2 linked regions of the Parasegetibacter sp. NRK P23 genome follow. The protein of the gene in region 1 binds, or shares a complex with, the protein of each later gene. Links are inferred from orthologs where the notes say so. Each region holds a gene or a part of one and is shown on either strand. Other genes may lie near its edges. The genes, in order: tsaD and tsaE.

What was found.
Region 2: the proteins of tsaD (region 1) and tsaE are in contact, whole or in part, in a crystal structure (PDB 6N9A), measured with the Thermotoga maritima proteins. The link is inferred for Parasegetibacter sp. NRK P23 from one-to-one orthologs. Residues at the interface, in WP_004082750.1 of Thermotoga maritima: Cys10, Asp11, Arg49, His50, Leu82, Gly84, Gly135, Gly136, Glu154, Thr155, Leu156, Asp157, Asp158, Ser159, Glu162, Asp165, Lys166, Arg169, Leu170, Tyr175, Lys213, Thr214, Leu217, Tyr218, Gln221, Arg222, Asn324; in WP_004082108.1 of Thermotoga maritima: Leu37, Gly38, Lys46, Lys57, Val59, Lys60, Ser61, Thr63, Phe64, Thr65, Leu66, Met67, Val69, Pro71, Tyr82, Arg83, Leu84, Asp86, Asp88, Phe89, Asp93, Ile128, Asp130, Glu131, Arg134.

Annotation. Positions count from the first base shown.
Region 1 is NZ_JAMDLG010000001.1:2,277,040-2,291,745, forward strand. The notes cover bases 5,747-8,667. They hold tsaD (tRNA (adenosine(37)-N6)-threonylcarbamoyltransferase complex transferase subunit TsaD), read left to right. Parts: upstream 5,747-6,666; coding sequence 6,667-7,668; downstream 7,669-8,667. Other genes in these bases: M4J38_RS09260 (ABC transporter permease), read left to right, coding at 5,747-6,636; M4J38_RS09270 (sensor histidine kinase), read left to right, coding at 7,768-8,667. Also shown: M4J38_RS09240 (TonB-dependent receptor), read right to left, coding at 1-2,025; M4J38_RS09245 (basic secretory family protein), read right to left, coding at 2,082-3,005; M4J38_RS09250 (sensor histidine kinase KdpD), read left to right, coding at 3,151-4,578; M4J38_RS09255 (response regulator transcription factor), read left to right, coding at 4,602-5,318; more of M4J38_RS09260, read left to right, coding at 5,386-5,746; more of M4J38_RS09270, read left to right, coding at 8,668-9,282; M4J38_RS09275 (DUF4407 domain-containing protein), read left to right, coding at 9,245-10,441; M4J38_RS09280 (LytTR family DNA-binding domain-containing protein), read left to right, coding at 10,448-11,158; M4J38_RS09285 (tRNA1(Val) (adenine(37)-N6)-methyltransferase), read left to right, coding at 11,233-11,886; Fe-S protein assembly co-chaperone HscB, read left to right, coding at 11,927-12,463; M4J38_RS09300 (hypothetical protein), read left to right, coding at 12,661-13,329; M4J38_RS09305 (carbon-nitrogen hydrolase family protein), read right to left, coding at 13,391-14,173; M4J38_RS09310 (MmcQ/YjbR family DNA-binding protein), read left to right, coding at 14,288-14,635; M4J38_RS09315 (response regulator transcription factor), read right to left, coding at 14,638-14,706.
Region 2 is NZ_JAMDLG010000001.1:3,533,026-3,547,677, reverse strand. The notes cover bases 3,664-6,530. They hold tsaE (tRNA (adenosine(37)-N6)-threonylcarbamoyltransferase complex ATPase subunit type 1 TsaE), read left to right. Parts: upstream 3,664-4,816; coding sequence 4,817-5,245; downstream 5,246-6,530. Other genes in these bases: M4J38_RS14340 (alanine dehydrogenase), read left to right, coding at 5,271-6,488; M4J38_RS14350 (cation-translocating P-type ATPase), read right to left, coding at 3,664-4,741. Also shown: M4J38_RS14355 (S41 family peptidase), read right to left, coding at 1-2,372; more of M4J38_RS14350, read right to left, coding at 2,630-3,663; M4J38_RS14335 (ATP-dependent DNA helicase RecQ), read left to right, coding at 6,909-8,813; M4J38_RS14330 (helicase HerA-like domain-containing protein), read right to left, coding at 8,820-10,370; M4J38_RS14325 (response regulator transcription factor), read left to right, coding at 10,491-11,189; M4J38_RS19755 (T9SS type A sorting domain-containing protein), read left to right, coding at 11,459-13,159; M4J38_RS14315 (GNAT family N-acetyltransferase), read right to left, coding at 13,225-13,719; M4J38_RS14310 (EamA family transporter), read right to left, coding at 13,724-14,652. UniProt on the Escherichia coli protein: Required for the formation of a threonylcarbamoyl group on adenosine at position 37 (t(6)A37) in tRNAs that read codons beginning with adenine.

The sequences.
Region 1 (14,706 bases):
GTTGCTTGAACCCACATAACCATCAGAATACCTGAATTTCAGGAACTGAACATAATCTTTGATGTTGTCGAAAAACTTCTCGTTGGATACTACCCATCCCAGGCCAACCGAAGGGAAGAACCCATACCTGTTATCGGGGGCAAAGTTTTCCGAACCATTGTAACCCATGTTCAACTCAACAAAATACCTGCTGTCATAAGCATAGGTACCTCTTGCTGAAATACCCCTCGTTCTGTTTGGGATAGAGGCCTGCAGGTTGCCAGGTGTAAATGTGGTGGTATTATCCAACTGGCTGTACAATACCATACCGGTAATGTTACTGTTGCCAATATCTTTTGTATAGTTGATAGCGCTTTCTGTGTAGTATCTTTTGTTACCTCCAACGGCACTGCCAAAACCGAGCGTGTTGTTTCCTGCAAAGGTTCTGATCAGGTTAAGTGTGCCATCAGGATTACGCGGCGTGGTCTGGTTTACGTACCAGGTATCTCTGCGTTTTGTTCTGGAAATGGTTTGAGAAACGAAATTATCGAACGAGAACATGCTGGTAAATGTAAGTCCGGGTGTTATGAAACCCAGGTCCTGGTTTACCCTCAGGTTAGTATACAACTGGGAGTTAGCTGTATTGCTGAAGCCTCTCTGCGTGATATCTGCATAAGGGTTACGCTGGTCGCCCTGGGAACTTACGCCGGGAACAATGTTTCCAGGGTACATGATGGGGAACACTACCGGTGTAATTTGCATCGCTTGCGCGAAAGCGGAAGAAGAACTTTCGCCTGAATAGTTCGCGTTACTGATGTAACCCTGAACGCCCAATTCAAACTTTGTGGTTTTGGTAAGGTCCAGGTTCAGGTTAGAAGTGAAGTTATACCTTTTGAATCTTGTATCAGCATTGTATGATTGCAATCCATCAGTTTTAAGCAACCCTGTTTCATCATAATAGGTGAGTGAAACATAGTAGTTTGCGTTTTGCGCGCCTCCTCTGGCATTCAGGTTAAGTCGACGATTCTTCCCAAAATCGTTGAACAGCGCATCCATCCAGTCCACATTCGGATAAACGAACGGATCTTCACCTGTGGCCGTTCTGTCGATATAATCCTGGGAATACTTTACGGCTCCCGGCGCAAATCCGCTGGCGATCTGCGCTTCGTTCACCAGTTGCATATAGGTAACGCCATCGGCGAGCTTAGGCGTCATGGTAAATGCCGTCATCCCCTGATCGTAACGGGCGTTGAATTGCGGCTTACCAGCCTTACCCGATTTTGTTTTAATCAGGATCACGCCGTTGGCGCCATTTACACCATACATCGCTACTGCGGCGGCATCTTTCAGCGTGGTTACCGATTCGATATCCTCGGGTTCAAGCATCCCGATTCCACGGTTGGGTACGCCATCCACATAAATCAGCGGACCGGAACGGGAAAACGACGCGATACCTCTGATCCATACGTCTGCGCCATCCCTACCTGGCTCACCGCTTCTTTGCACGCCCACCAAACCGGCGATTCTACCGGCCAGCATGGCAGAAACGTTGGCCACAGGTGTTTTTAATTCTTCAACATTTACGGTAGACTGGGCACTTACCAGGTTCAGCCTTTTTTGCTTACCATAAGCCACCACTACTACTTCGTTCATGTTCCCCTCTTTGCCATCCATCGTAATGTCGAGGTCAATTACGTTGTTGATGGCGTAGGTTAATGTTTTATAGTTGATGTGAGAAAGTTCCAATGTTCCTTTCGGATCAGCCTTAATGGAGAATTTTCCCATATCATCCGTAGCTACGCCCGTTGTGGAATCCGCTCCCACCACGCGTACGGTAACGCCGGAAATAGGTGTGCCCAACTTGTCGCGTACTGTTCCTCCGATGTACAACGAACTGGGCGGTTGCTGAAAATAGCCTTCCGGCGCGTACACCGAACGCCCTTCGGCCCTCGCGTCCGCATGCATCAGAAGGGCGCTAAAGCTTAAAAGGCCTATTCCCAACACGGCACTGCCACCGCGAAGGGAAACGCTTCTTTTTTTACTCATAAACTGGTTTGTTTGGTTTGTAGAATTTGGCGAATCGTTGTATATGTGTTTGTTTTTTATTGTTCTGCGGCATACAGCTGCCACAATGCATCCAGCCCCATGCCCATCTTCTCTTCAATCATGGCTTCATTGTAGCGCTCGCGCATCATGCGGTGGTGCAGGTAATCGTTGAACCCGGGCGATTGTACTTCCATCCAGTTCAGGAAACGGGCGGTAACCCGGTATGCATCCGTATAATTTCTTGTTTTGGTATCGGCAGGAAGCGGGAATGCTTCATGGGCGATCTTTTTGTAGGTGTGACGGATGTAATCGGCCATGCCTTCCACCAGCCAGCCGGGAACGCCACGCTGGTAATCTTTCTGCAACAGGTGAATCGCCTCATGGGTGAGTACACCAATATCATTAGGGTTCTTTTTGAACCATTCGTTGCTGAAGGTAAGCTTGCCGTCGCTGGCGTAAGCGGGCACATTGGTGAGTTCCGGGTCGAAGCGCACATATACTTCCCAGCCTTCGTTGCCGCCGCGTTTGCCGTAACGCTCGTGGATCATGGGATATACTTCGTAGAAGAAAGCTTCCACCTTCTTGACCACGGGCACCAATACCGGGTCGTTGTTGAAAGTGATGTGTATCTTATATTTTTCGTGGTTCTTTTTGAATACCTGGAACCTTCTCCACAACTGCTGTTCGGTTTCTTTATAGGTATTCCACAATACGGGAGAAGGCGCTTCCTTCTTTTTCAAACGGGTGGAGAAAGAATCGACTACGGCTGTGTTCCAACTGGCCAGCCAGTCAATAAAAGCTTCGCCTTCCGCCTGGGAAGAGAGGTAAACCGGCTTATCGGTCTTTTGCGCGTCGTACCAACGGATCAGTTGCCGCGTAACTTCTGTAACATTGGGTTCTACCGGGAGCATTCCCGCCTGTACACTGGAAAAAGAAAGGCAAAGCGCTGCCTGGAGCAACAAAATCGTTGTTCTTCTCATAACAATTAGCCGGTTTTATTTATGTAGGCAAATTATTCAAGGGCGGCCCGGTTTGTTGTCAACGGAATTCAAACGGAATGTTAACGGATTTTAAATTTGAAGGCGCTCCGCGGAATTTGCCGTTACTTTAAACTCCGGAAAGGTTATGAAACAATCCCTGAACACTTATCGGATCATCGCCATTATCAGCTTCCTGATTTTGGCCTGCGTACAGTTCTACCTGGTGTGGAACACTTACCAGTTGACCAATGAACGGTATTATTATTCGGAAAAAGGCATTCTGAAAGAAAAGTATGGACTGAGTGTACGCAACGATAAGGTTTTCCCCGGTGGCAGAAAGATCATTGATTCCATGCTGAACCCGAAGTTGTATTATATGGATTCCCTGCGGCAGTTCGCGCCGGCAAAGCTGAATCCTTATGTGGGCAAACTGGCCGATTCCATTTTCCACGAACTGATCCGGAAAGAAAACATCGGACAACTGATCCAGGAGGTGAAGAAGCAAAACAACATCACCGATTCTCTCGAATATGCCTTACGGATAGATGACATGCACATCGTGCTTTCCGATGTAAAATACCTCTCCGTTTACAACAAGAAATTCGTTTCGCCCTATATCTCAAAAAATATTCAGTCGCCCACGGGCATCCTGATCGGAGGTAACCTGAAGGACCTCAACAGCCAGAACAATGTATCGGCTTTCACGGTGAGCAGTCCTGAAGCATTTAATTACGGTGTTACTTTTACGTTGTATGTGGATACGGTAAAAAGAAACATGGAGATCGTACGCCGCATGTTGTTAACACTTGGCCTGTCGCTGGGTTCTATCCTGATTATGCTGGTGCTGTTCTTCTTCACTTTCAGGAACTGGCTCCGCCAGAAGAAGCTGGCCGAAATGAAATCGGATTTCATCAATAACATCACCCACGAGTTCCATACGCCGCTCTCCGCCATCATCGTCGCGAACAAGAACCTGCGCAACGAACGCATCATGGAGAAAAAGGAGAACATCGTTTCTTTGGCGGAAGTGATTGCAAGGCAGGCCGACAGGCTGAAAAGGTTGTTCAACCAGGTACTGGACATTACCCTGATGGAAAACAGGAATCTCGACAAAAAAGAATACCTGCTGCCCGAACTGATCCAGGGCATCATTACGGATTACAGGCTGAAACTGGGTGATACACCCGTTAATATTATTTACAACAATACCTTAAAGCAGGAACGGGTATTACTGGATGAATTCTACTTCACCACCATGGTGATGAACCTGTTCGACAACGCCATCAAATACAATGAAAGCGATGTAAAGGAACTGGTGATTGCCACGCGGGAAGAAGAAGGACACATGGTACTCTCTATACAAGACAACGGCATGGGTATGTCACCCAAAAACATCCGGCATATTTTTGAAAAATTTTACCGGGAAAAGAACAGCTATTCCCACCCGCTCCGTGGGCTTGGCCTGGGCCTGTTCTATGTAAAAGAATGCGTAGATGCCCACGGCTGGAAAATTTCCGTTTCCAGCGAACCCGGAACAGGCAGTATCTTTACCATAATGATCCCGCTTAAATAAAACGGGTACAATAAATTTTAGTGATGAAAGCGAAGGTTTTACTGATTGAAGACGAACACGATCTGGGGAACGTAGTAAAACAATACCTCGAAGTGATGGATTTTGAAGTGGCCTGGTGCAAAACCGGTTTGCAGGCCCTCGAAACCTTTAAGGCATCGCCCTACCAGTTCCATATCATCCTGATCGATATCCAGTTGCCGGAGATGAATGGTTTCGAGTTAGCGGAACGCATCGTGTCGATGAACACCAAGATACCGTTCCTTTTCCTCACGGCACGCGGGGAAAAAACCGACCGTATTGCGGGGTTAAAACTGGGCGCGGACGATTATATCACCAAACCCTTCGATATTGACGAACTCGTGCTCCGCATCCGGAACATCATCCGGAGGAACCAGTCGGGCGCCTTCCACGAAAAAAACGACGTGCTGGAAATGGGCAACCTCCGTTACCACAAGGACTCCCTCAAATTAATCATCGACGGACAGAAAGAAGTAACGCTCACCCCAAGGGAGGCCGAACTCCTGGAATACCTGTTCAACCACCCCAACCGGGTGATCAAACGCGCGGAGATACTCACCCGGCTTTGGGGGCAGAACGATTATTTCCTGGGCAGAAGCCTGGACGTATTCATCTCCCGCATCCGCAAATACATCGGGAACAATCCCGACATCAGCATCAGCAATATTTATGGGGTGGGATTTGTGTTTAAGGTGAATGAGGCGACGGTGAAAAGCAACTGAAAATACCGGCCTGGCACCGCTTATCCTTCAAATTTTAATATAAAATGCCCAAGTCCTATATTTGGGTATGCTAAAAATCCTCGAAGTACTCTGGAGCAGCTTTAAAATGGCTTTACAGGAGTTGCGGGTAAACAAACTCCGCACCTTCCTTTCCCTTTTTGGCATTACCATCGGCATATTCTGCATCATCGGTGTACTGGCCACCATCAGTTCGCTGAAATACAATATCCAGGAGAGCGTATCCTCCATGGGCGCCAATACCATTTACATCCAGAAAGAACCCTGGGGCGACGATGGCGGTCCCAATTCCTGGTGGAAATACGCCAACCGGCCAAACCCCAAATACGAAGAACTGGAATTCATCAAAAAAAGATCGTCCCTTGCGCAAAACGTGGCCTTTATCACGTTCAGCGGCTCTAACGTGGAATACAAGGAATCTCAGCTGAACAACGTAACCTGGTATGCCGTTACCGAAGAATACAGCGATATCCAACCTATTGACGTGGCTTATGGCCGCTACCTGAGCGCCAATGATTTTCTCAGCGGCAGCAACGCCATGGTACTGGGCTATGCCAACGCTGAAAAACTCTTCGGCAACCCCGAAAGGGCCGTGGGCAAGGAAGTCACCATCAAAGGCAGAAAAGTGCAGATTGTGGGCGTGATGAAAAAATACGGCCAGAGCAACTTCGGGGGATGGGATTTCGACAATATCCTGATCGTGCCCTACCTGTTCGCCCGCGCGCTTATCAATGAAAAATACGCCGGCGGTATCCTGATGGCCAAAGGCGCCGAGGACCTGCCCGTTCAGGCCTTAAAAGAAGACCTGACCGGTGTGATGCGCTCCATCCGGAAACTCTCTCCCACCCAGGAAGACAATTTTGCGCTCAACGAAATATCCGCCGCCAACGACTTCCTTGATTCCATCTTCGGTTCCATCAACGCCGGGGGCTGGGCCATCGCGGCATTATCGCTTATTGTAGGCGCCTTCGGCGTAGCCAATATCATGTTCGTGACCGTTAGGGAAAGAACCAGCCAGATCGGCCTGAAAAAAGCTATTGGGGCGAAAAAATCCATCATCCTCACCGAATTTCTATTGGAATCGGCTTTCCTCTGCATCATTGGTGGACTGGTAGGTGTATTGCTCGTATTCATTTTGACCAAAATACTCAGCGCCGCCTTCGGCTTCGCCATCTTTGTTTCCATACAAAACCTGGCACTGGCCATCAGTATTTGTATATTGCTCGGCGTGCTTTCAGGTATCATTCCTGCCCGGACAGCCGCAAGGCTGGATCCGGTGGTGGCCATCAGAACGAAGTAATTTGTAATTTCGCACATCAAACCTCCTCCAGTGCCCACCATACTCGCCATAGAATCTTCCTGCGATGAAACCTCCTCCGCCGTTTCGGTGGACGGGGTGATCCGTTCCAATTTTATCGCCAACCAAACCGTTCACGAAAAATATGGTGGCGTGGTGCCCGAACTCGCTTCCCGTGCCCACCTTCAGCACATCGTTCCCGTAGTGGACGCCGCGTTGAAAGAAGCCGGGGTGGAAATGCGTCAACTCGATGCCATCGCTTTCACGCAGGCACCCGGACTGATCGGCGCATTGCTCGTGGGCGCGCAGTTCGCCAAATCACTTGCCCTTGCACTGGACATTCCGCTTATCGCCGTGCACCACATGCAGGCGCATGTGCTCGCCAACCTGATCGATGACCCCAAACCGGCATTCCCCTTCCTTTGCCTTACCGTAAGTGGCGGCCACACGCAGATCGTGCGCTGCGATGCGCCCAACCGCCTTACCGTAATCGGCGAAACCCTGGACGATGCCGCAGGTGAAGCATTTGACAAATCCGCAAAAATACTGGGACTGCCCTACCCCGGCGGCCCGCTCATCGATAAATACGCCAAACTGGGCGATCCGCTCAAATTCCGGTTCCCTGAACCCCAGATACCCGGACTTAACTTCAGTTTCAGCGGACTGAAAACAGCCATACTTTATTTCGTGCAGGAACAACAGACCAAGGACCCGGATTTCCTGGCCAATAACATGAATGATGTGTGCGCTTCCATCCAGCACAGGATCGTGAGCATCCTGCTGAATAAACTGGAAAAAGCGGCGAAAGAAACAGGGATCAAAAACCTGTGCATCGCCGGTGGCGTATCCGCCAATTCCGGGCTGCGAAACGCGCTCACCGCCCTGGGTGAAAAGAAAAAATGGAACGTATTCATCCCCGCTTTTCAATATTGCACCGACAATGCCGGGATGATCGCCATTACAGCCCATTACAAATACCTGGATGGCGACTTCAGCGGCATGGACGTAACGCCTTCCGCAAGGGCCACCTGGTAAATCACACCGGGTTTCATTTTATCACACCGATAGGCAGGTTCATCACACCACCGTGGTAGAATACACGGAACTGCAATATACTTGCGGAAAGTTTCCGAAATGAACCTGCGAAAATTTGAATTCTGGCTCGTCACAAGTTGCCTTATCACTTACCTGCTCCTGCTGTCGTACCAGGGCATCACGGAGCCTTCCGGCTACTACCTGGAAATCCCCGCTGATGAGGACATGGGCCAGGCCGTCCGTTTTGATTACATCAAACACCTGATGGCCCCGCGCATCCTGCAGGTACTGGCATCATATGTGGTTTTCCTTTTGTTGAATTACAGAACTTTTCCCGCACTCCAATCGGGTAAACAACCTTATTATGGTGTCCTCACCATTTTCCTCAGCGGCCTTTTTCTGCTCACGATGTTCTTCTTCGCCTCTTATCTTTCCAATACACATTTCTTCATCAGTTCAGCTTCAAGAACCACCGCCAGGATATTGTGGCTGAAAAGCGCGTTCAGTTACAGCATTCTGGTGATGCTGGCCATTGGAAGCTATTACATCATAAAGACCTTCGTACAATGGATACACAACGAACATCTCGCAGGTAAAAAGGAAGAGCAGAAAATCCTGAGAGAGATCACGGTTGCAGCCATGCTGTGGATGGGCCTTTCAGCCGTAATGCTCATTCTCTCCAACGGGCATCTTGGTGTGGTACAATTCTTCTTCATCTATGAAATTCCGGTATTCATTTTATTCTTTTTCCTTTGGGTGTACCGCATCATTCCCCGCTACAAACAACATGGCAAAAAACGAAAAGTATTTCTACCCTCTTTCTTTCTGCTGCTGGTATCACAACTGCCGATGATGTTCTATTTCATCGCCGTCCGTTTCCACCGAGAAGAGATCATTATGCTGCTTTTCATTTCAGCCGCTATTATCCCCGCCTTCATTATATGGCCACTCAGCAAATATTATTACAATATCAGACAGGAGCAGCAATCAAAGGTGCATACACTGGAAACCGCGGTCAGCACCTCTTCCGCCAACCTGGATTTTCTCCGCTCACAGATCAACCCGCATTTCCTGTTCAACGCGCTGAATACCATTTACGGCACGGCACTCCAGGAAAACGCGGACCGTACCGCCGAAGGGGTGCAGAAACTGGGCGATATGATGCGCTTTATGTTAAAGGAAGATCAACATGAAAAAATTGCACTCGAAGAAGAAATTACTTATCTTCAACATTACATCGACCTCCAAAAACTTCGCACCGAACAATCGCCCGACATCGACATCAACTTTACCGTTCACGAACAAGACTGTGACCACCAGATAGCGCCCATGCTGCTGATACCGTTCGTAGAGAACGCGTTCAAGCACGGGATCAGCCTGAAGGAAAGATCATGGATAAGAATCAACTTATCCTGTGATGCTCAACACGTGTATTTCGACGCCTACAACAGCATCCACAGGAAAGATGAATCCGATCCCGAAAAGGACCGTTCCGGCATCGGGCTTGAAAATGTAAAACAACGTTTAAACCTATTATACCCGCAACACCATGCACTCAACATCCGACAAACCCCCGATGAATTCTTCGTTCACCTCACCATCACAACCCGGTAACGAAAATTCGGGCTGGGACCGCTTCCTCTGGTGGATGGCCGCCGCCGACCCCCAACTGATGAAAGATTGCGGCCCGGACAGGTTCCGCTATTCCATCATCGGGTACACGGTAATGGCTACCTGGATTTTCGCCACGCTGGCCTGGGGCTATTTCTTCTCCACGCTGCTCACCGAATCACTGCTCATCATTCCGTGCGCATTGTTCTTCGGGTTCATCATCCTCACCATCGACCGGGGACTGATCGCAGGCATGAACAGCAATGGGGGAAAGAACAAATTGTTGCCCCTGGCGTTCCGGATCGTGCTGGCGCTCACCATCGGTTTCTTTCTGTCGCAACCCGTTGTACTGTGGTTATTCGAAAAAGATGTGGATGCGCATTTGCCGGTGATCAAAGAGAAAAAAACTACGGCCTACCTCGCGCAGGTGCGCCAGGAAAACGCCATCACCCTGCAACAGGCCAAAACGGAAATTGAACGCATCAGGAATGAACAGAAAAGAAGAGAACAGGAGATCGCCGACCTGAAGAGCGGCTATATCCGCGAGACCGACGGCACCGGAGGCTCCGGCAAAATAGGCGAATACACCATCGCCAAAGTAAAAAAACTGGCCTGGCTGAAGGCCGAAGAAGACCTGATTGTATGGAAGCGGGAACAGCAACCCATGCTGGACTCCGCCCTCGCTAAAGAAAAAAGAACGGAAGAACATATTGCCGCACGCATGGCCGAATTTGAAAAAGGGTTGAACGACGGATTCCTGATCCGCATTGAAACCCTGGACGACCTGATGCTGCTGCACCCCCCGGTTCAATACCGCTACCGGCTCGTGATCTTCCTCATCATGCTCATAGAACTGATGCCCCTGTTAACCAAGTTGATGATGCCCTCGGGTTTGTACGAAGAGAAACTGAACGACGCAGTGAACGCCCAACGCACCACCCTTCAACTGGAACGCGGCGCCAGGCAAGCCATGGAAAACAAGTTCTACGAACAGGCCGCCCAACAGGATCAACTCCTGCAGGAACAGGTACTGGCCGAGATAGACGCATGGCGCCGCGAACAGGCATCCGAACAGTTCAGAGCATGGAAACAACAGCCCGGCCCTATCCGTAAATTCTGGAACAGCATCAAAACAAGCCTGTTCTATTTTCAGAAAAACTAGCACAGTATGCAAACGGCAGCAATTACCGCGATTTCAATAGACGATGAACCGATGGCCCTGGAAGTGATCAGGCAACTCGCTTCGAAAGTGCCGTTCCTGGAACTGAAAGCCAGTTTCACCAACGCGCTGGAAGCCCTGCACCACATTCAGCAGGACCCGCCCGATATGCTGTTCCTGGACATCAAGATGCCCGATATTTCCGGGCTGGAACTGGTGAAATCCATGCAGTCGCCGCCCATGGTGGTATTCACCACCGCGTACAGCGAACATGCCGTGCAAAGTTTTGAACTCGACGCGATCGACTACCTGCTGAAACCATTTTCGTTCGCGCGTTTCCTGAAATCCTGCAACAAAGCATTGCACCTGCATAAACTGCAACACCCTTCAAAAGAAGTACCTGAAGAGCAGCCCTACATATTCGTGAAGTCCGGCTACGACCAGATACGCATCCTTTTAGACGATCTTATCTACCTGCAAAGCGCCGGCAATTATGTGCATTTTCACCTCCGTTCGCAGAAGATACTGGCCCGTCTTACCCTCCAGGAGGCGGAGCAACTACTGCCCGAAGGCCGGTTCGTGCGCATCCACCGCTCTTATATCGTGGCCGCGGCCAACATCAACCGCATCGAACGCACACAGGTATGGCTCAGCAACCAGGTCTCCCTGCCCGTTGGGCCGGGTTATGTAACAGAACTCGGGCAGATTACCGGACGTTGATTACTTTTGCCCTGCTTATGGCAAACACCTGGTTCCAGTTCAAACAATTCCGCATAGAGCAAAGTAAATGCGCCATGAAGGTATGCACAGACGCATGCATCCTGGGTGCATGGTTTGCCCGCAAAGTCCCGAATTACGCCACCATACTGGATATTGGCGCGGGAACCGGTCTGCAGATGCTGATGCTGGCGCAACAAACCAAAGCGCGTATACATGGCATTGAAATAGACCTGGACGCTTTCCGGCAACTGAAAGACAACGTGGACCATAGTCCCTGGAAAAGCAGCATCACCATCTTCCCCGGCGATGTACGGCGTTACCAGTTCCCCCATTCTTACGATTTCATCATTTCCAATCCACCTTTTTTTGAAGGCGATCTCGTGTCCGGCAATGCCGGTAAAGATGCTGCCAAACACAGTACCACATTAAGTTTGCAACAACTCCTGGAGACGATCGACCAGTGGCTCTCCGACTCCGGAAGTTTCGGTCTGCTCCTTCCCTTTCACCGTTTGCAAGAAGTAAAGGAAATAGCCGTGCCCCTGGGGTTTCACCTGCATGAAACATTATTGGTGCAACAAACCACCACACACAACTGGTTCCGGGCCATCGTGCAATTTTCGCGCACACCCGACCCCTCGCCTACAGAACATACCCTCTCCATCAAAGTGGACGGCGATTACACCCCCGAATTCCGGGAACTGCTGAAAGATTATTACCTGGCGTTTTAGCTCATCGTTTCGTGCTACCTTTGCACCGAACAAATTCCTGATGATGCAGTATTTCGAATTGTTTGGCGAAAAACCATCCTTCAAAACGGATCCATCCTTATTGAAAAAGAAGTTCTACGCTTTGAGCCGTGAACTTCATCCCGACTTCAATACATCCGGATCGGAGGAAGAACAGATGGTTAACCTCGAAAAAGCCGCCCAACTCAACAAAGCGTACAAAACACTTCTTGATCCGGATGCGACCATCGGCTATATACTGGAATCCAAAGGATTGCTGGAAACAGAAAAACAAGCCCCCCTCCCGCCCGATTTCCTGATGGAAATGATGGACATCAACGAAGCGCTGGCGGATGCCGAAATGGAAGGGAACACCGCCACAGTGGAGCAAACGGCGCAACAAATTACCACACTCGAAAAAACATTATATGAAACTGTTGAAAAAGATCTGGACGCTGACCCGGAAGATCCTGCTGCCGAAAAAGCGCTGCTGCGCGTAAAAGATTACTACCTGAAGAAAAAATACTTACAGCGGATTTTGGACAGAATAGCCGGAATCCGTAATATTGCTGCCCGTTGAGCAAAAGCCCAGATGGCGGAATTGGTAGACGCGCTAGACTCAAAATCTGGTTTTCGAAAGGGAGTGCAGGTTCGATTCCTGTTCTGGGCACGAGAGTTAAAGGTTGGAGTTTTCTCCAGCCTTTTTTTTTTGCCGTCAACACAGTTTTTCCCATTATATATGTATCTTAAATGCTCAATTCAGCCCCCTTAACGTCTATGAAGAGAAGTAGCCTTTTTCTATGCTCAGCACTTGTCGTAATGATTGCTGCCAGTTCTTGTGAAAAAAGTACGGAAACAGAAATTATTTATGCCCCTGTTAAAGACACCACGTTGGTTATAACTGCTAAAGGCTGGAATGCCTTCAGTTTCCAAACGCTTGATTTGCTGGATTCAGGTTCCACTACATACCACACCACAACCGAAGGAGTAAAAATCCACGGACAAAGCTACCGAAACGGTGCAAGACTGCAAACGAAAACTGCACTGCCCTTCAGTGGAAAATCACTGTACTTTAAATGGAAAGGAAATGGCGGCGGCCAGTTTGCAGCTTTCGTTGTTCAGGTCAAATACAACCCATTGACCAACGATGGTACTCCTTCAATACAAGGCGAAGATTTGACTTTTTTTACTACCAAAAATAGCTTCAATGGGTCTACACTCATGCAGGAAGATGTGTGGTATTACACGCGAATCACACCTGTTGCCAACACGGACGACTACATGGTTGTGACCGCAGCAAACAATTACAGCAATAATGGAGGAGTAGTGGTCGAAACTTCAGTGCATCCGATTTATACCAAATCGGCCTACCTGGCATTCCGGATGGGAGACAATTACGCCACAAATGCTTACGGCATACTGGGAGAAGTTAAAATAGCAGATTAAACGCTGAACATACTGTATAAGTTACTTCTTTGTGAAAAGCAAGCTTTGATAAAAAAGTAACCTATGCCATCTTCCACCGCTTCGCCAACAAACCCGTCGCCTTCGAAAGATCAATCTCCGCGACCAGCGCACCGGGCAATCCGTAGGGCTGATGCGCCATCAACCCACCGTCCGGCGCGATGATGGATGAGGCCGATTCAGGGAATTTTGTGGTGTAATTAGCGCTCGCGAAATAAATGGTATTCTCCAACGCGCGCATCATCATCGCCTTCTCGTAGTAAGGCTGCTCCATACTCCCCCACTGTTCCGGCTTTCTGCCCGAAATATCGCTGCCCGCAAAATGCGGATGGAACACGATATGGGCACCGTTAACAGCCGCCCAACGAACCGTCTCCGGATAACGAAACCCTTCATGGCAAATGGATATCCCAAACTTCAGCCCACCGGTCTCGAATAAACGCCGTTCCGTTCCCGGCACCCAGATATGATCTTCCGAAGGATCCAACTGCACTTTAGCCTGAAAACCGAGCCACTCCCCCGATGCGGAAATCACCTGCGCCACGTTCTGCAGGCCCGATTCCGAATACCAATCCATGGGAAGAATGATGGCGATTTGATACCGAAGCGCTGTTTTACAGGCAGTTTCAAGCGCCGATTCCAATTCCTGCTTATCCGGAGCCTGGTAGGGATCATCCGTTTTAAGTGGGTAACCCGGTATAAACGTTTCCGGAAAACAAATGATGGAAGCGCCTTGTCCGGCGGCGTCCATAGTGAGCTTTTCCATTTCAGCAAGAGCATGTGTTACAGACAAAGGATAAACCGGGGAAGCGATGGCTATTTTCATACAAAATGGTTAATGAAGGCGGCTGAATTTTTATCCTGGTAAATTTAAGCAGCTTAGGGCAATGAAAGTAGCCGATACGAAGCATGGCAAAAGAGAATATTTTATCTTTACCCCATGCACATCGAAGCGCTTCAGGCATACTGCCTTTCAAAACCAGGCACCGAAGAAACCCTCCCCTTCGGTCCGGATACACTTGTTTATAAAGTGGGCGGTAAAATTTACCTGCTCACCTCGCTCGACAGCGAGCAGTTCGGGTTCAATGTAAAATGCGATCCCGATCTTGCCGTTGAGTTGAGGGAACGTTATCCCTGTATTACACCCGGTTACCACATGAACAAAAAACACTGGAACACCGTTACGCCCGATGGCTCAGTGCCGGACGCGGTATTGAAGGAATGGATCGATCACTCTTATGAACTGGTGGTAAAAAGTCTGCCGGCGAAACTAAGGGCTGCATTGTAAACTTATTGCTGCCTGACCAGCAACCCCAGGTTGTAAGCGGCTTTCAGGAGCGCGGGTGTATTGTGTACATT
Region 2 (14,652 bases), 1.3 Mb from region 1 along the record:
ACGGCGGTCGCGTCGGGATTCTGCATTTGGGGAGAATAACGTCCTCCTGTATGCGAAGCGTTCAGTTCGCCGAGTATTTCACTCAGCAGTTCCTGGAAATCGTAATTGTTGGAAATATGCGGCAGGAACCTGGCGTAGTTCTTGTGCAAAGCTGCCCAATCGAGGCCATGCAGTTTGGGATCGTAGAATTTCTTTTCCACCTGGCGCACGGCGTGGTCAAGAATATATTCCCTCTCCTTCGCCTGGTTCAGCACCATCTCGCCATTGATACCGATAGGCGATACTTTGCCGGATTCATCCACTTTCACCAGAGAGCCACGGTTGGTCACGAACAGTGTTTTACCGTCCTTGCTCATTTCAATACCGCTGGGAGAACCGCCCAGTTTAGCGAGAATCTTCGTATCGTGGGTACGCGTATCGGTTACCCAAAGGTCGAAGCCTTTCTCGAAGGAAGCGAGGTAATACAATTTACTGCCATCTTCATTCAACACATAATCGGAAACGGAAGAGCTGTTGATGGTAAGGCGCGCCACTCGGTTCTCGAAGTTTTCCAAATCGGGCGACCATGCCTTTTCTTCTTTCTTCGGCTCGGTTGTTTTCGTCCCTTTCTTATCGGCGGCCGGCGTTTCTTTATCGGTCTTCTCTTTATCGGTTTTCTCCTTCTCTTCTTTTTCTTTCAGTAATGCATAATCTTCTTTGCTCAGGTTGAACCTGTCGTACAATTCTTTATCGAAGAATCCGGCGTAGATGTCTACTTCCCTGCTGCCCTGGTTGGCGAGCGATTTACGGCCTTCGCGGGCACTGGTCCAGGTGAGGACCTTTCCTTTCATGGCCCATTTAGGATTACCCTGGCCGAAGCCGCTTTTCAACGGATGTTGAATACCTGCGGAAGCGTCTGCCTTAATGATGGCGGCGTTTCCTGTGAACCAGTTGCCTTCGCTGTCATCGGAAACGATCCATTTGCCATCGGGGCTCCAGTTAAAATCCCAGTCGCCATCGGAATAAGAATAGTTCCTTCCCACGGGCAGCAACGTGCGGGTTTGCTTTGAAGCGATATTGTACACTTTCAGGATATTTCTTTCTTCCACATAAGCGATTTCCTTGCCATCGGGAGAGAATTTCGGCTGGAACTCTTCTGCTTTCGTGGCAATCAACGGCTCTTCATTAATTACCGTGGACGCGTAAAAATAAGGTTCTTCCTTCCGGGAAATGCTGGCTTTGTAAATATCCCAGCTATTGTTCCTTTCAGCGGCGTACACCAGGCTTCTGCCATCGGGACTCCATTGCACCATACGTTCCTGTTGGGGTGTATTGGTGATGCGTTTGGTTTGTCCGCCTTCCACGCTGGTCACGAATATTTCCCCGCGGGTAACGAAAGCGATTTCTTTACCGTTGGGAGAAAGTTCAAACTGTGTAACGTTCCCGTTGATGGACACGTTCTTTTCTACGCCTGCGCGGCCATCGTTGGTAATCCTGATGGCTACTTTCTGTGGCGTGCTTCCTTCCTTCAAAGTATATATTTCACCATTCCAGGTAAAGCAGAGCGTATTGTTGTTGCTGGCGCTGAGGTGCCTTACGGGATGTGTTTTGAAATCGGTGAGGCGGCGTTCAGCCATGCGGTTCAGGACGGGTGCCTGGTAAATATTCTGAATACCGTCTTTTTCACTGAGGTAGTAGATGAACTGGTCGTCGTTGCTGAAAATGGGTTCCCTGTTCTCCCCCTGATAACCACTTATTTTTCGGTAGGTATTGCCTTTCACGTCCATCAGCCAGATGTCGCGGCTCACGGAAGATGTCTGGTGTTTGCGCCAGGGATCTTCATAGCCTTTTCTGTCCTGGAACACCACCTGTGTACCTTTACTGTTATAATGCGCGTTCTCCACCCCGGCGGAGGTGATCAGTACAGAACGGCCACCGGTAGCGGGAACCGTGTACAGGTTCTGGAAAAGGCGCGGGCTGTAGAACCGGACATTTTTCTCCGGGATATTCCTTGCGCTGCCGAAAAGCACCTGTTTGCTGTCGTTAGAGAAATCGTAAGGAAAATCGTTGGCGGAGTGGTACGTAAGCCTGGTGGGTTCTCCTCCGGTAGCAGGCATCACGAATACATCGAAGTTCCCGTAGCGGTCGCTGGCGAAAGCTATCTGTTTGCCATCGTGGCTCCATACGGGCATGTAATCGTGGGCCTCGTGGAGGGTAAGGGGAATGGCATCGCCTCCGGCGGATGGTACTTTATAAAGGTCCCCCTTGTAGCTGAAAACAATGGTGCTTCCATCAGGAGAGATGGACGGGTAGCGCATCCACAAAGGATCCGTTTGCGCGAATGCAGAAAAACAGGCCAGCAGGGTGAATGCCGACCAAACAAGTTTTTTCATAAATCGTGTGTTTAGTTAAAAGCGACTTTAAAGTTACTGATAACAAAGCGAACAGGAAATGAGGAAATCCACAATAGGATGAATGGGGGATGGCAATGATGAGAGGAATGGCGGCAGGTACATTCTTTCACAATGCGTAGGCAGATCAACCTCAATTTCCTTCACGGATCAAAATAGAAGCTTGGCGTTTCACCACATCAACTGTTACCAAAAACCACTCAGGTATTCCTATATACTATCTACAGAAAGCCTTATCGTTATTGCACTTTCTTCACAAATAACCGCACAGAATTTCCGGCCAACACCACATCACTTAACCCCATCACCAGTGCCCCTACGGTAGGCGTGAGGAAACCGAATGCCGCAACAGGTATAGCGATGATATTATAAAGAAATGCCCAGAACAGGTTCTGTTTGATGGTCAGGAAAGTGTGCTTTCCCAAGCCCAAAGCTTCGGGCAGCATGGTAAGTCCCTTGTTCATCAGCACCACATCAGCGGTTTGCATAGCGACCTGAGATGCGTCACTCAACGAGATACCGATGGTGGCTTTAGCAAGCGCGGGCGCATCGTTGATGCCATCACCCACCATCGCGGTAGGTGTTTGATGCGCGAGTTGCTCTATCAGTTGAAGTTTCTGTTCCGGTGTTTTTTCAGCATGCACCTCCATGATGCCCAGTTGTGTGGCCAGCGCATCGCACTTCTGTTTTCTGTCTCCGCTCAGGAGAATCGTGCTGATGTTTTTCTTGTGGAGGTAGGCGATCACTTTTGCGGCTTCCGGCCTGATTTCATCTTTTACATCCACCCAGCCTACAAGTGCATTGTTCTTCAACAGGTATACATTGCGCGAATCATCCGTAGTGGCATGGGCCGCGGCTGCATAAGAACCCGCCATCCACACATCTCCTTCTTTGGTTTTTCCTTCCATACCCAGCCCTTTGATCTCCCGGATAGAGGCCCAGCGGGTTTCGTTCCTTGTTTTCCATGTATCTCTGATGGCGCTGGCAATGGGGTGGTTGGAGTATTTTTCCAGGGAGAATACCATGTTTTTAAACGCTTCTTCCTCCGTTAAAATACCTGTTACTGCAAAATTGCTGACCACGAACTTACCGGTGGTAAGCGTACCGGTTTTATCGAACACCACCTGACGGATACTTTTAAATGATTCCAGGCTTTTTGCGTTGCGGAAAAGAATACCGTTTCTGGCCGCACGCCCCAATCCTACCGCGATGGCGGCCGGTGTGGCAAGCCCCATCGCGCAGGGACAAGCAATCACGAGTACCGCGATGCTGTGTTTGAGCGCAGAACCGGGATCATTCAATACGATCCATGTAATAACAAAGGTGAGTACCGCGATCACGAGTACTGCGGGAATAAATACCGCGCTGATCCGGTCGGCCATACGCTGCACAGGCGGCTTCTCCCCTTGCGCACGCTTCACGAGATTGATGATATTGGACAATACGGAAGCATCGGCAGCGCTGGTCACCTGTGCTTTCACCGTTCCATCCGTTAAAATACTGCCGCCGATTAAGTGATCTTTCGGTCCTTTTTCCAGTGGTAAACTCTCCCCGGTGATAATGGACTCATCCACGGAACCTTCTCCCCAGAGTATCTTACAATCCGCGGGCACCTGGTCACCGGATTTGATCAGGACCAGGTCGCCGGAACGGAGTTGCGTATTCTCCACCGGGAAAACCACCTCCTGGTGCTGGTCGTCAAAAGCGATCATATTCGCCATCACCTTCTGCGATTTCACCAGTTTGTTCAGCGCTTTCTGTGTGGATTGAATAGAAGCATCTTCCATATAATACCCCAGGAACACGAGGGTAATAATGGTGGCGGCGGTTTCAAAAAACAGGAAATCGGCTCCGAGGTTAAGGATCGCCCCGGCTAAACTGTAGAAGAAAGCGGCCGTGGCACCCAACGCGATCAGCACATTCATATTGGGCACGCCATTTCGGATACTTTTCACCGCGCTCACCCCGAAATAAGACATTCCTACCATATATACCGGCAAAGTAAGCGCGAACTGTACCCATGGATTCATGAGCCAATGCACGTGCACAAACATGTGCATCAACAAAGGCAATGTAAACACCAGGCAGAACAAAAAGCGTTGCAGGTGCCCTTTAAAAAACGGTTTCCGTTCCTTTAACGCGAGTTGCTCACCGGTCACCTGGTAGCCCAGGGCGTTGATGCCTTTGGCGAGCTGTTCTTTGGAAGTCTGTTCAGGGGCATCGAAACGTACATCACCATCAATAGGGTTCACCATGACGTTTTCCAATCCTTCTTTTTCCAGGTATTTTGAGATGGTAAGGGCGCAGTTCGAGCAGGTCATCCCTTCCACTTTCCAGTTTACGGTTTCCATATCTTAATCATTTCATTACAAAGTTACCCCATCCCGTTAGAGCCGCCTTACACGGTTATGGAATATCTTTGCATCATGATGGCTAAAATCTTTTCGTTACCGGAACTGCCCGCGCTGGTTAAAAAATGCCTGGAAGCCTGGGCGCCTTACCGGGTTTTCGCGTTCCATGGCCCTATGGGAGCCGGAAAAACCACCTTCATCCATGCGCTGTGCGCAGAAATGCAGGTGGAAGACGCCGTAAGCAGCCCAACGTTTTCACTCATTAATGAATACGATTCGCCCCGGGGCGCCATTTACCATATGGACCTTTATCGCCTCCGGGATGAACAGGAAGCGATTGGCGCCGGGATAGAAGACGCGCTGTATTCAGGCAATATCTGCTTCGTGGAGTGGCCTGAAAAAGCGGGCCATTTGCTGCCTGAAGACACTGTTCATATATACCTTGAGCCCGGTTTGAACAATACCCGTAAGTTGCGCGCGGTGATGCCGGGAGAAAAGTCGTAACTTGTGCCACTCAGCCTGGAGAAATATGTCATCATCAAATAAGCCTTTCATCAGCCGTTCCTTCAGTTATGAAACACTGGAAGAAACGCTGGATATAAAGCCCAAAGGGGCCAAACTGCACATCGGCATTCCCAAGGAAACCGCCTTCCAGGAGAACCGGATCGCTTTAACACCCGATTCCGTAAGCGTGCTCGTGAACAACGGACACGAAGTGGTGATCGAACACAACGCCGGAGAGGGCTCCCATTATACCGACCGGGACTATTCAGAAGCCGGCGCGCAGATCGTCTATGAAAAAGCCGAAGTATTCAAAGCGCCTATTCTGGTGAAATCAGCGCCGATCGTGGAAGAGGATGTGCCTTTGTTGCAAACCAACCAGATCGTGGTTTCTCCCCTCCACCTTTCCGCCCTGAAAGCGGAGTTGCTGGAAAAGATGATGGAAAAACGCATCACCGCCTTATCTTTTGAGAACCTGAAAGATGATTCCGGCAACTACCCCATCGTGCGCAGCATGAGCGAGATTGCCGGCAGCGCTGTGATGCTGATCGCAGGTCAATACCTCAGTTCCTCGAATTGCGGCAAAGGCGTATTGCTGGGCGGCATATCAGGTATCCCCCCCACAAAAGTGATTATCCTCGGTGCTGGTATCGTAGGTGAATGCGCGGCCCGTGCGGCCCTTGCCCTCGGCGCCTCCGTAAAAGTTTTTGACAGCAGCGTTTATAAACTGAAGCGACTCCAAACCAATATCGGTTTCCGTATCTACACCTCCGTGATAGAACCCAAGATACTCGCCAAACAACTCAAAACCTGCGAGATCGCCGTTGGCGCCCTCACGGCCCCAGGCGGAAGAACGCCCGTGGTGGTAACGGAAGAAATGGTGAGCAATATGCGTCCCGGCAGTGTGATCATCGACGTGAGCATCGACCGCGGCGGCTGCTTCGAAACCTCCGAGATTACTTCGCACGAAGAGCCGGTTTATAAGAAGTATGGCGTAATACATTATTGTGTTCCGAATATCCCCTCCGGGTTTGCCAGAACAGCTTCCCAGGCTATCAGCAACGTGCTGATGCCGCTGCTGCTCGAGGTTTCCGAAGATGGCGGCTTTGAAAACCTGCTCTGGCACAGGGTGAACATGCGGAGCGGTATTTATCTTTATAAGGGAGCACTGACCAACTTCTATTTAAGTGAACGTTTCCAGTTGAAGTATACCGATCTGAATTTGCTGATTGCGAGCAGGAGGTAGCACTCACGCAACGGGTATGGATATGTTATGTCTCGCCACGACGCGGAGACGCAACGTTAGACCCCGACTTATTTTGCTGTTGATTGATTTCTGTTCGTATTTATTCTTACCAGCAAGGATAGAAACTGTTTGCATTCGTCCGATTCCCGGCGCAGTTATCCTACTTTAGAATCATCCCAACAAAAGAGGAATATCAAATAATAACCAGCCTTCCCGCATAAAACAGCCCGTCGCGTCGCCGCGTCGTAGCGTGAAATAAAAAAATCATCCTAAAAGAATAATCCCCAGCCAACAAACTAACGCCTTGCGTCCCTTGCCTCCTTGCGTTGCGAGGTACGAAGCAATCGCGTGAAAAAACGTATTCCCTTCCGTGAAAACACTCTCCGCAATCCCAAAACAAATACCCTAATTTTGATCCCGATGCCTCCCGACATCCACGAGATACTCAAAAAGCACTGGGGTTACGATACCTTCCGCCCGCAACAGGAAGCCATTATCCGCCATATACTGGCCGGTGGAGATGCGCTTGCCCTGCTGCCCACAGGTGGTGGAAAATCCATCTGCTTCCAGGTACCGGCCATGGCAATGGATGGATTGTGCCTGGTGGTGAGTCCGCTGATTGCCCTCATGAAAGACCAGGTGAGCAATCTCCGGAAAAGAGGCATCACCGCTTTTGCCATTGTGAGTGGTATGGAGTTCCAGGAAGTAATTAAAACACTGGAATTGGCCGTACATTCCAATTGTAAGTTTTTGTACGTATCCCCCGAACGATTAACCACCGCGTTGTTCAGGGAATACCTTCCTGCCCTCCCCATCCGGTTGATCGCGGTGGATGAGGCGCATTGCATCTCGCAATGGGGATATGATTTCCGGCCGCCTTACCTCCAGATAGCGGAAATCAGGGAAATGATCCCCGAAGCACCCATACTGGCACTAACGGCTTCGGCTACGCCGGAAGTGCAAACGGATATTTGTGAGAAACTGATGTTCAGGAAAGAGGCTGTTTTTCAAACCTCTTTCGCCAGGCCGAACCTCTCGTACAGCGTGAAGGAAACCTATGCCAAGTTGCCGGAACTGGTGCATATCCTGAACAAAGTTCCGGGATCAGGTATCGTATACTGTAAAAGCAGGAAAAGGACAAAGGATATCGCGCTGCTGTTACAGCAGCAATCTATTTCCGTAGACTTTTACCATGCGGGATTGTCTGCCGACGAGCGCAGTACCAAACAAGAGGACTGGATCGCCGGGAAAACAAGGATTATGGTGTGCACCAATGCCTTCGGGATGGGCATTGACAAACCAGATGTGCGCATCGTGGTGCATTATGATGTACCGGACACCCTGGAGAATTATTACCAGGAAGCCGGAAGAGCGGGCAGGGACCTTCAACGCGCATACGCCGCGCTGTTGTACAACGCCAAAGACATCAGCGACCTGGAAGCGCAACCCGATATCCGTTACCCACCGGAATCAACGATCACCGAAGTGTACCGCGCATTGGTCAACTACCTCCAGATTCCGGCAGGCAGCGGAGAAGGGAAGTATTATGATTTCGACCTGGCAGCATTTACGGAACGCTTCTCTCTGTCGCCGCAAACAACGGCGCATGCCTTGCAGGCACTGGCACAGGACGGCTGGATTCAACTGAATGAAAAAACAGGCAGGCCCTCCAAACTGGGTTTCATCTGCACCCGGAGCTATCTGCGTGAAGTGCAGGAAACGAAACCGGAATGGAACGAAGTGATGCTGGCCCTGCTCCGGAACTATGAGGGCATATTCGACCACCAGGTAACGATCAGGGAAAAAAAACTGGCAAAGTTGTGTGAACTGCCTTTGGAGGAACTGGTGCAAAAGCTGGAACGCCTGCATTCCGCCGGCGTCGTGAAATATGAACCCGCGCCTGAAATGCCACAGGTGTTCTTTCTGAAAAACCGGGTACCAGTGGAACAATTCAGGCTGAATGCGGCCCGGCACTTCGAAAGAAAGGAAACATACCGGAGAAGAATAACCGAAATGATCGCGTTCACAATAGGGAAACAAACCTGCAGGGCGGTTTCAATAGGAGTTTATTTCGGGGATGATACCATTACGGCATGTGGTATCTGCGACAATTGTATCGCGAAGAAAAAGGAACAACCTTCCGTGGCAATCACGGCGGAGCAATACCTTATGGCGGAGTTGAGGAAGGAACCATTGTTGTTGCAGGAATGCCTGAGGAAATTGGAAGCGCGATTTGGAGAACGCGCCGCTGAAAGCGCCATCCGGTGCCTCGAATCAGAACTGCTGATACGCCTTACACCCGATGGCTATGTTCAGTTGAAATAAATATGCTCAGAACCAGCTCTTCTTTTTAGAAGAACTTCTGCCCCCCAATCCCAGCGCGCCCAGCAGCGTGCGGGTGATGATGCTCGCCGCCGTTCTGCCCACCTGCTTTACCGTAGGGTTATCAAAAATACTCTCCTCTTTGGGTTCAGCTTTTCGTTTGGAGGTTTTCTTTTCGGTTTCCATTTCCGCAGACTTTTCCGCCGCTTCATTCAGCTTTTCGGTAAGCAATTCGTAAGCGCTTTCGGAATCGATCACCTGGTTGTATTTGGCGGCCAGTTTCGATTTACTTACCACTGCGTCAATTTCAGCCTCCGTAAGCACATCCATCCTGCTCCGTGGAGCGGAGAGCATGATATGCGCCAACGGCGTGGGGATACCCTTTTCATTGAGCACGGTGATAAGCGCTTCACCAATCCCTATCTGGGTGAGGACTTCATCGGTTTTATAAAACTCGGTCGTAGGATAGTTTTCCGCGGTTTGTTTGATCACTTTCCGGTCGGCGGCCGTGAAGGCCCGCAGGGCATGCTGTACCTTTAAACCCAGTTGGGAGAGTACAGCCGGAGGCACATCCATCGGGTTCTGCGTGCAAAAGAAGATACCGATGCCTTTGGAGCGGATCAGTTTGATGATGGTCTCGATTTGCTGCAACAAGGCGTCGCTCGCTTCCTGGAAAATAAGATGGGCCTCATCGATGAACAGCACCAGTTTGGGTTTATCGAGATCCCCTTCCTCCGGACTGGAGGCATACAGTTCCGCGAGCAGTTGCAGCATGAACGTGGAGAACAACTTGGGCCGGTCCTGGAGATCGGTTACCCGCAAAACACTGATCACCCCGCGGCCATCATCGGAGATGCGCATCAGATCGTCGACTTCGAAGCTTTTTTCGCCGAAGAAAATATCTGCGCCCTGTTGTTGCAACTCCACCACCTTCCGGAGGATGGTGCCGGTGGAAGTAGTGGATATTTTTCCGTACTCTTTTTCAAGTTCAGCCTTACCCTCGTTGCCGATGTACTGGAGTACTTTGATAAAATCTTTCAGGTCGAGCAACGGGAGTTTATGGTCGTCACAGTATTTGAAGATCATGGCCACGAGGCCACCCTGGGTATCGTTCAAACCCAATATTTTACTCAATAGTACGGGGCCGAATTCGCTGACCGTGGCCCGGAGCCTGGCGCCTTTTTGTTCGCTGAGTGTAAGCAATTCAACCGGGAAAGCCGTGGGCTTGTAGGGAATATTGATCTTCTGGTGTCTTTCTTCGATTTTCGCGTTGCTGGTTCCGGCGGCGGCAATACCACTTAGGTCGCCTTTAATGTCCATCAGCAAAACGGGTACACTCGCGTCACTTAACGCTTCGGCCAGCACCTGGAGGGTCTTTGTTTTCCCTGTTCCCGTTGCGCCGGCGATCAGTCCGTGACGGTTCAGTGTTTTCAACGGGAGATTGATCGTTGCGCCCGGCACCACTTCTCCTTCAAACATCCCCGCGCCAATGGGAACGAATTCCCCCTTAAAAGTATATCCCTGTTGTATGGACTGCAAAAAAGCTTCCTTTTTCGACATAGATACTTATTTTCCACCAAGTTAAGGTTTCAGCCAACTCTTAACAAAACATTATCCGCCTGCCGTGCTTGTAAAAAAATGAATTAACTTTATTTGTAACAGTTAAAACATCATCATATTATGGAAGGAACCAAGGGCAAGATTTTATTGGTTGAAGACGATACCAACCTGGGAATGGTACTGAAGAATTACCTCGAACTGAACGATTACGAAGTGATCCTGGAAAGAGATGGCATCCTCGGACTGGCGGCTTTCCGCAGGGAGAAGTTTGACCTCTGCCTCCTGGATGTGATGATGCCGAACATGGACGGCTTCACCCTCGCCGAAGAAATCCGCGATGTGGACCCCGATATTCCCCTGTTCTTCCTCTCCGCGAAGACCATGAAAGAAGACATCATCAACGGGTACAAACTCGGTGCCGATGATTATATTACGAAGCCCTTCGACAGCGAAGTACTGCTGCTTAAAATAAAGGCGATCCTCAAAAGAAACGAGGAAGTAACCAAAGAGAACGAGAACCAGGAGTTCGACCTCGGCAGCTATCATTTCAACCCAAAACTCAGGGAATTGAGTCATAACGGCATCATGCAAACGCTTTCTCCCAAAGAAAACGAATTGCTGAAAATGCTTGCCGAACACAAAAACGACTTGCTCCCACGCGAACAGGCACTTAAGAAAATATGGGGCAGCGATACTTATTTTAACGGCAGGAGTATGGATGTGTATATCGCCAAACTCAGGAAATACCTGAAGGACGACAGCAATATTGAAATCGTGAACATCCATGGAAATGGGTTCAGGCTGGTGGTTCCGGTGTAATCCCGCTTAATCTTAGTTTAGAAACAAGGCGTATCAGAAATGGTACGCTTTTTTTATATCTTCCATCAGCCAATTTGTTTAGAACGTTTGCTCTTTAACGTTACCCATTAAATTTTAATAAGAAAAAACACTTATTTAAGCGAATATATTTACCTAATATACAATAGACAAAATCAACCATAGTTTATTCGGTAGTTGCTGTAAATCAAACCATAGAAATAACTAAACCCAACCGAATGAACAACTTTACATGCAAAAGCAAAATGCTTGTGGCAGTTTTATGCGTACTGCTTTTTTATTACAAACCTTATGCACAGATCATTACTACAGTTGCCGGAACGATGAGGACATCCTGCTCAACCGCACCTTGTGGCGATGGAGGGCTCGCTACGGATGCCAAACTTTATAGCCCCAATGCCATTGCAATAGATGCCGACAACAACATTTACATCGCGGAATACAGTAACCATGTTATTCGAAAAATTAATTACGCTACAGGCATCATTACTACCATTGCAGGCCAGCAAAGAACAAACTGCACAGAGGCGCCTTGTGGTGATGGCGGGCTGGCCACCGCCGCACGACTGAACGGGCCAAGAGGGATTGCATTAGATGGCGATGGAAATATTTATATAGCAGATTTCAGTAACCATGCCATAAGAAAAATCGATAAAAACACTGGAATCATTACCACAGTTGCTGGCACACTAAGAAGCTCCTGTGCCTCCGCTCCCTGCGGGAATGGCGGACTGGCCACCTCGGCGCAATTGAACAGCCCTATAGGGGTAGCATTCGACGCCAATGGAAACATGTTCATCGCCGATTACGGTAACCATGTGATCCGGAAAGTGGATAAGACAACCGGGATTATTACCACAGTGGCGGGCACAACGAAATCTTCCTGTGCAACAGCCCCTTGCGGAGACGGAGGCGCCGCCACATCGGCGCAATTAAGTGGCCCTTCCGGGCTGGATTTTGACTCCGAAGGTAACTTATATGTCGCGGAATACAATAACCACTCCGTCAGGAAAATCAACATGACCACAGGCATTATATCCACCTATTCCGGTGTTCTACGGTCGAGTTGCAGTACTTCACCCTGTGGTGATGGCGGACTGGCAACAGCAGCCCGGCATACCTCCCCCTTCTCACTGCGTGTTGGCCCTGATGATAACCTTTACGTGGCTGACGCTTCCAATGCCGCCATAAGAAAAATTGATAAAGCTACCGGAATCATTACCACAGTCGCAGGTATTACCAAAAGCAGTTGTGGCGCGGCGCCTTGCGGGGAAGGAGGTCTGGCTACTTCAGCTCAGTTGTCTAACCCCTTTGGACTGGCATTTAATTCGCTGGGCAACATGTATATAGTTGAATACGGTAACCAGGTGGTGCGTATGGTGAACCTCGGCATCCTGCCGGTGGATATCGCCAACCTGCGCGCAAATAAAAGGGAGAATGAAATAGACCTGAAATGGACGGCTTTCAACGAAAGTAATGTGCTCACCTATGATGTGGAAAGAAGCGAAAACAGTCGCAGGTTTATTAAAGTGGGAACGGTTCCCGCAGTCGCAAACGGCCTGAACGAATTCAATTATAGCTGGACAGACCCATCACCCATGAAAGGAAACAATTTTTACCGGCTGAAATCCATAGATACAGACGGCTCTTTCGAATACAGCAAAATAGTAAAAATATCCCTTGATGGCAGTACATCCGCGCAGATCACGCCGAACCCCGTTACGGGAAATCTTATGCAGGTGCAGGTGAACAGCGATAAAAATAAAACCCTGGTGCTGAACCTCTATGATGCTATGGGGAAGAAAATATGCTCAAAACAACTGAATACGCAGGCGGGAGCAGCTTTGCTACAGGTTACCCTGCCGGAAAGTATTAAGAATGGCATGTACTTCGCACAATTGCACGATGGGGAAAATATGCTCTACAACAGTAAAATTATCATTCAAAAATAAAATAGTTCTATCCTATGGTTTTGCGGGCGTATCTAAAAAATACGCCCGCTTCGGTTAAGACAATTTCACAACACCAATTCCATCATCACATCCGCTCTTTTATATTTTCCCGGCTCCAAAGGAATGTACACAAACCCGTGCTTACGGTAAATAGCCAGCGCCGTTTCCAACTTTGTTTGTGAGTACAATATGAGTTTCTCCGCTTTCATGTTCCTCGCTTTTTCAATCGCATTTCTGCATAGGAACTTTCCCGCCCCAAGTCCCTGGAACCTGTCATCCACGGCCATTTTTGTGAGCTCCATCATGCGGTTTCCCAGGTTTTTCAATCCTACGGTTCCGATGATGTCTTTCCCGTAACGGGCGAAAAGTATCGCGCCACCTTCGTTCAGGATCGCTTCCTCAGGATGCGTTAGCACATATTCATCAATGGGTTCCACTACAAAATATTTGTTCAGCCATGCCTTGTTCAGGCGTTCAAAATGAATGGCGAATTCAGGTTGAAAATCTTCCAGCACCAATTCGGCTGGTATTGTTTCTTTTATGGTAAGATCAGTTTGCATATCATTAGATTTTACTCACGGCTATTTTATTCTTTCCAATGCGTGGAACGCGGTATCCCCTGTTGATGAAGAACACGCCGCCCACCGCGGCCAGCAAGGCGAGCGATGTGATCCAGGTTAATTTCTCTCCCAGGAAAAAGAACCCCAGCAACAAAGCGATGAAGGGATTGATATAGGCATAGATGGAAGAAAGTCCTACCGGTAATTTTTCCAGCGCATAAATGAAGCAGGGATAGGTTAACAATGATCCTGCCACAATAAGATATATGAGCGACCAGATACTTTCTGAAGAAACATGCGCCAGCCTGGAATAATCATCCAGGAAAAAACTCATCAGCAGCAGGAAGAAGCCGCCGGAAATCATTTGCGCGGCTGCGTTCACCATAGCGCCCGCGCCGGAAGGCCTGTATTTGGAGTACACACTACCCGAAGCCCAGGCCAGCGCGGCGATAAAAGCCATTACCATGCCTGAGAAATAGCTGGGGTTGGCAAGGTCGGAAAGGTTATCGCTGAACATGAGCACGATGCCCAAAGAACCCAGGAACAACCCCAACAGAATACTGCCATTCAATGCGCGGCGGTCGGCCCCGGAAACAAATGCGATGAACACGATATACACGGGCATAATAGAAACGATGAGCGCCGCAAGTCCGCTGGGGATGAACTGTTCGCTCCACCCCACCACGCCATTGCCCAACGAAATCATCAGGATGCCCGGAATGGATTGGTGCATCAACACCTTCCAGTTGAATCCTTTTAAATGACCACTGAGTACCAGGAGCGCGATGAGCAGTCCGCCCGCGATCATTTGCCGCACGCCTGAAAATAGAAACGGGGGAATGGTTTCCACGCCGATCCGGAGGAAGAAATAAGTGGTGCCCCAAACCACACATACCAATGCCAGCGCAAGGTACGCACGCGTTAATGCTTTGT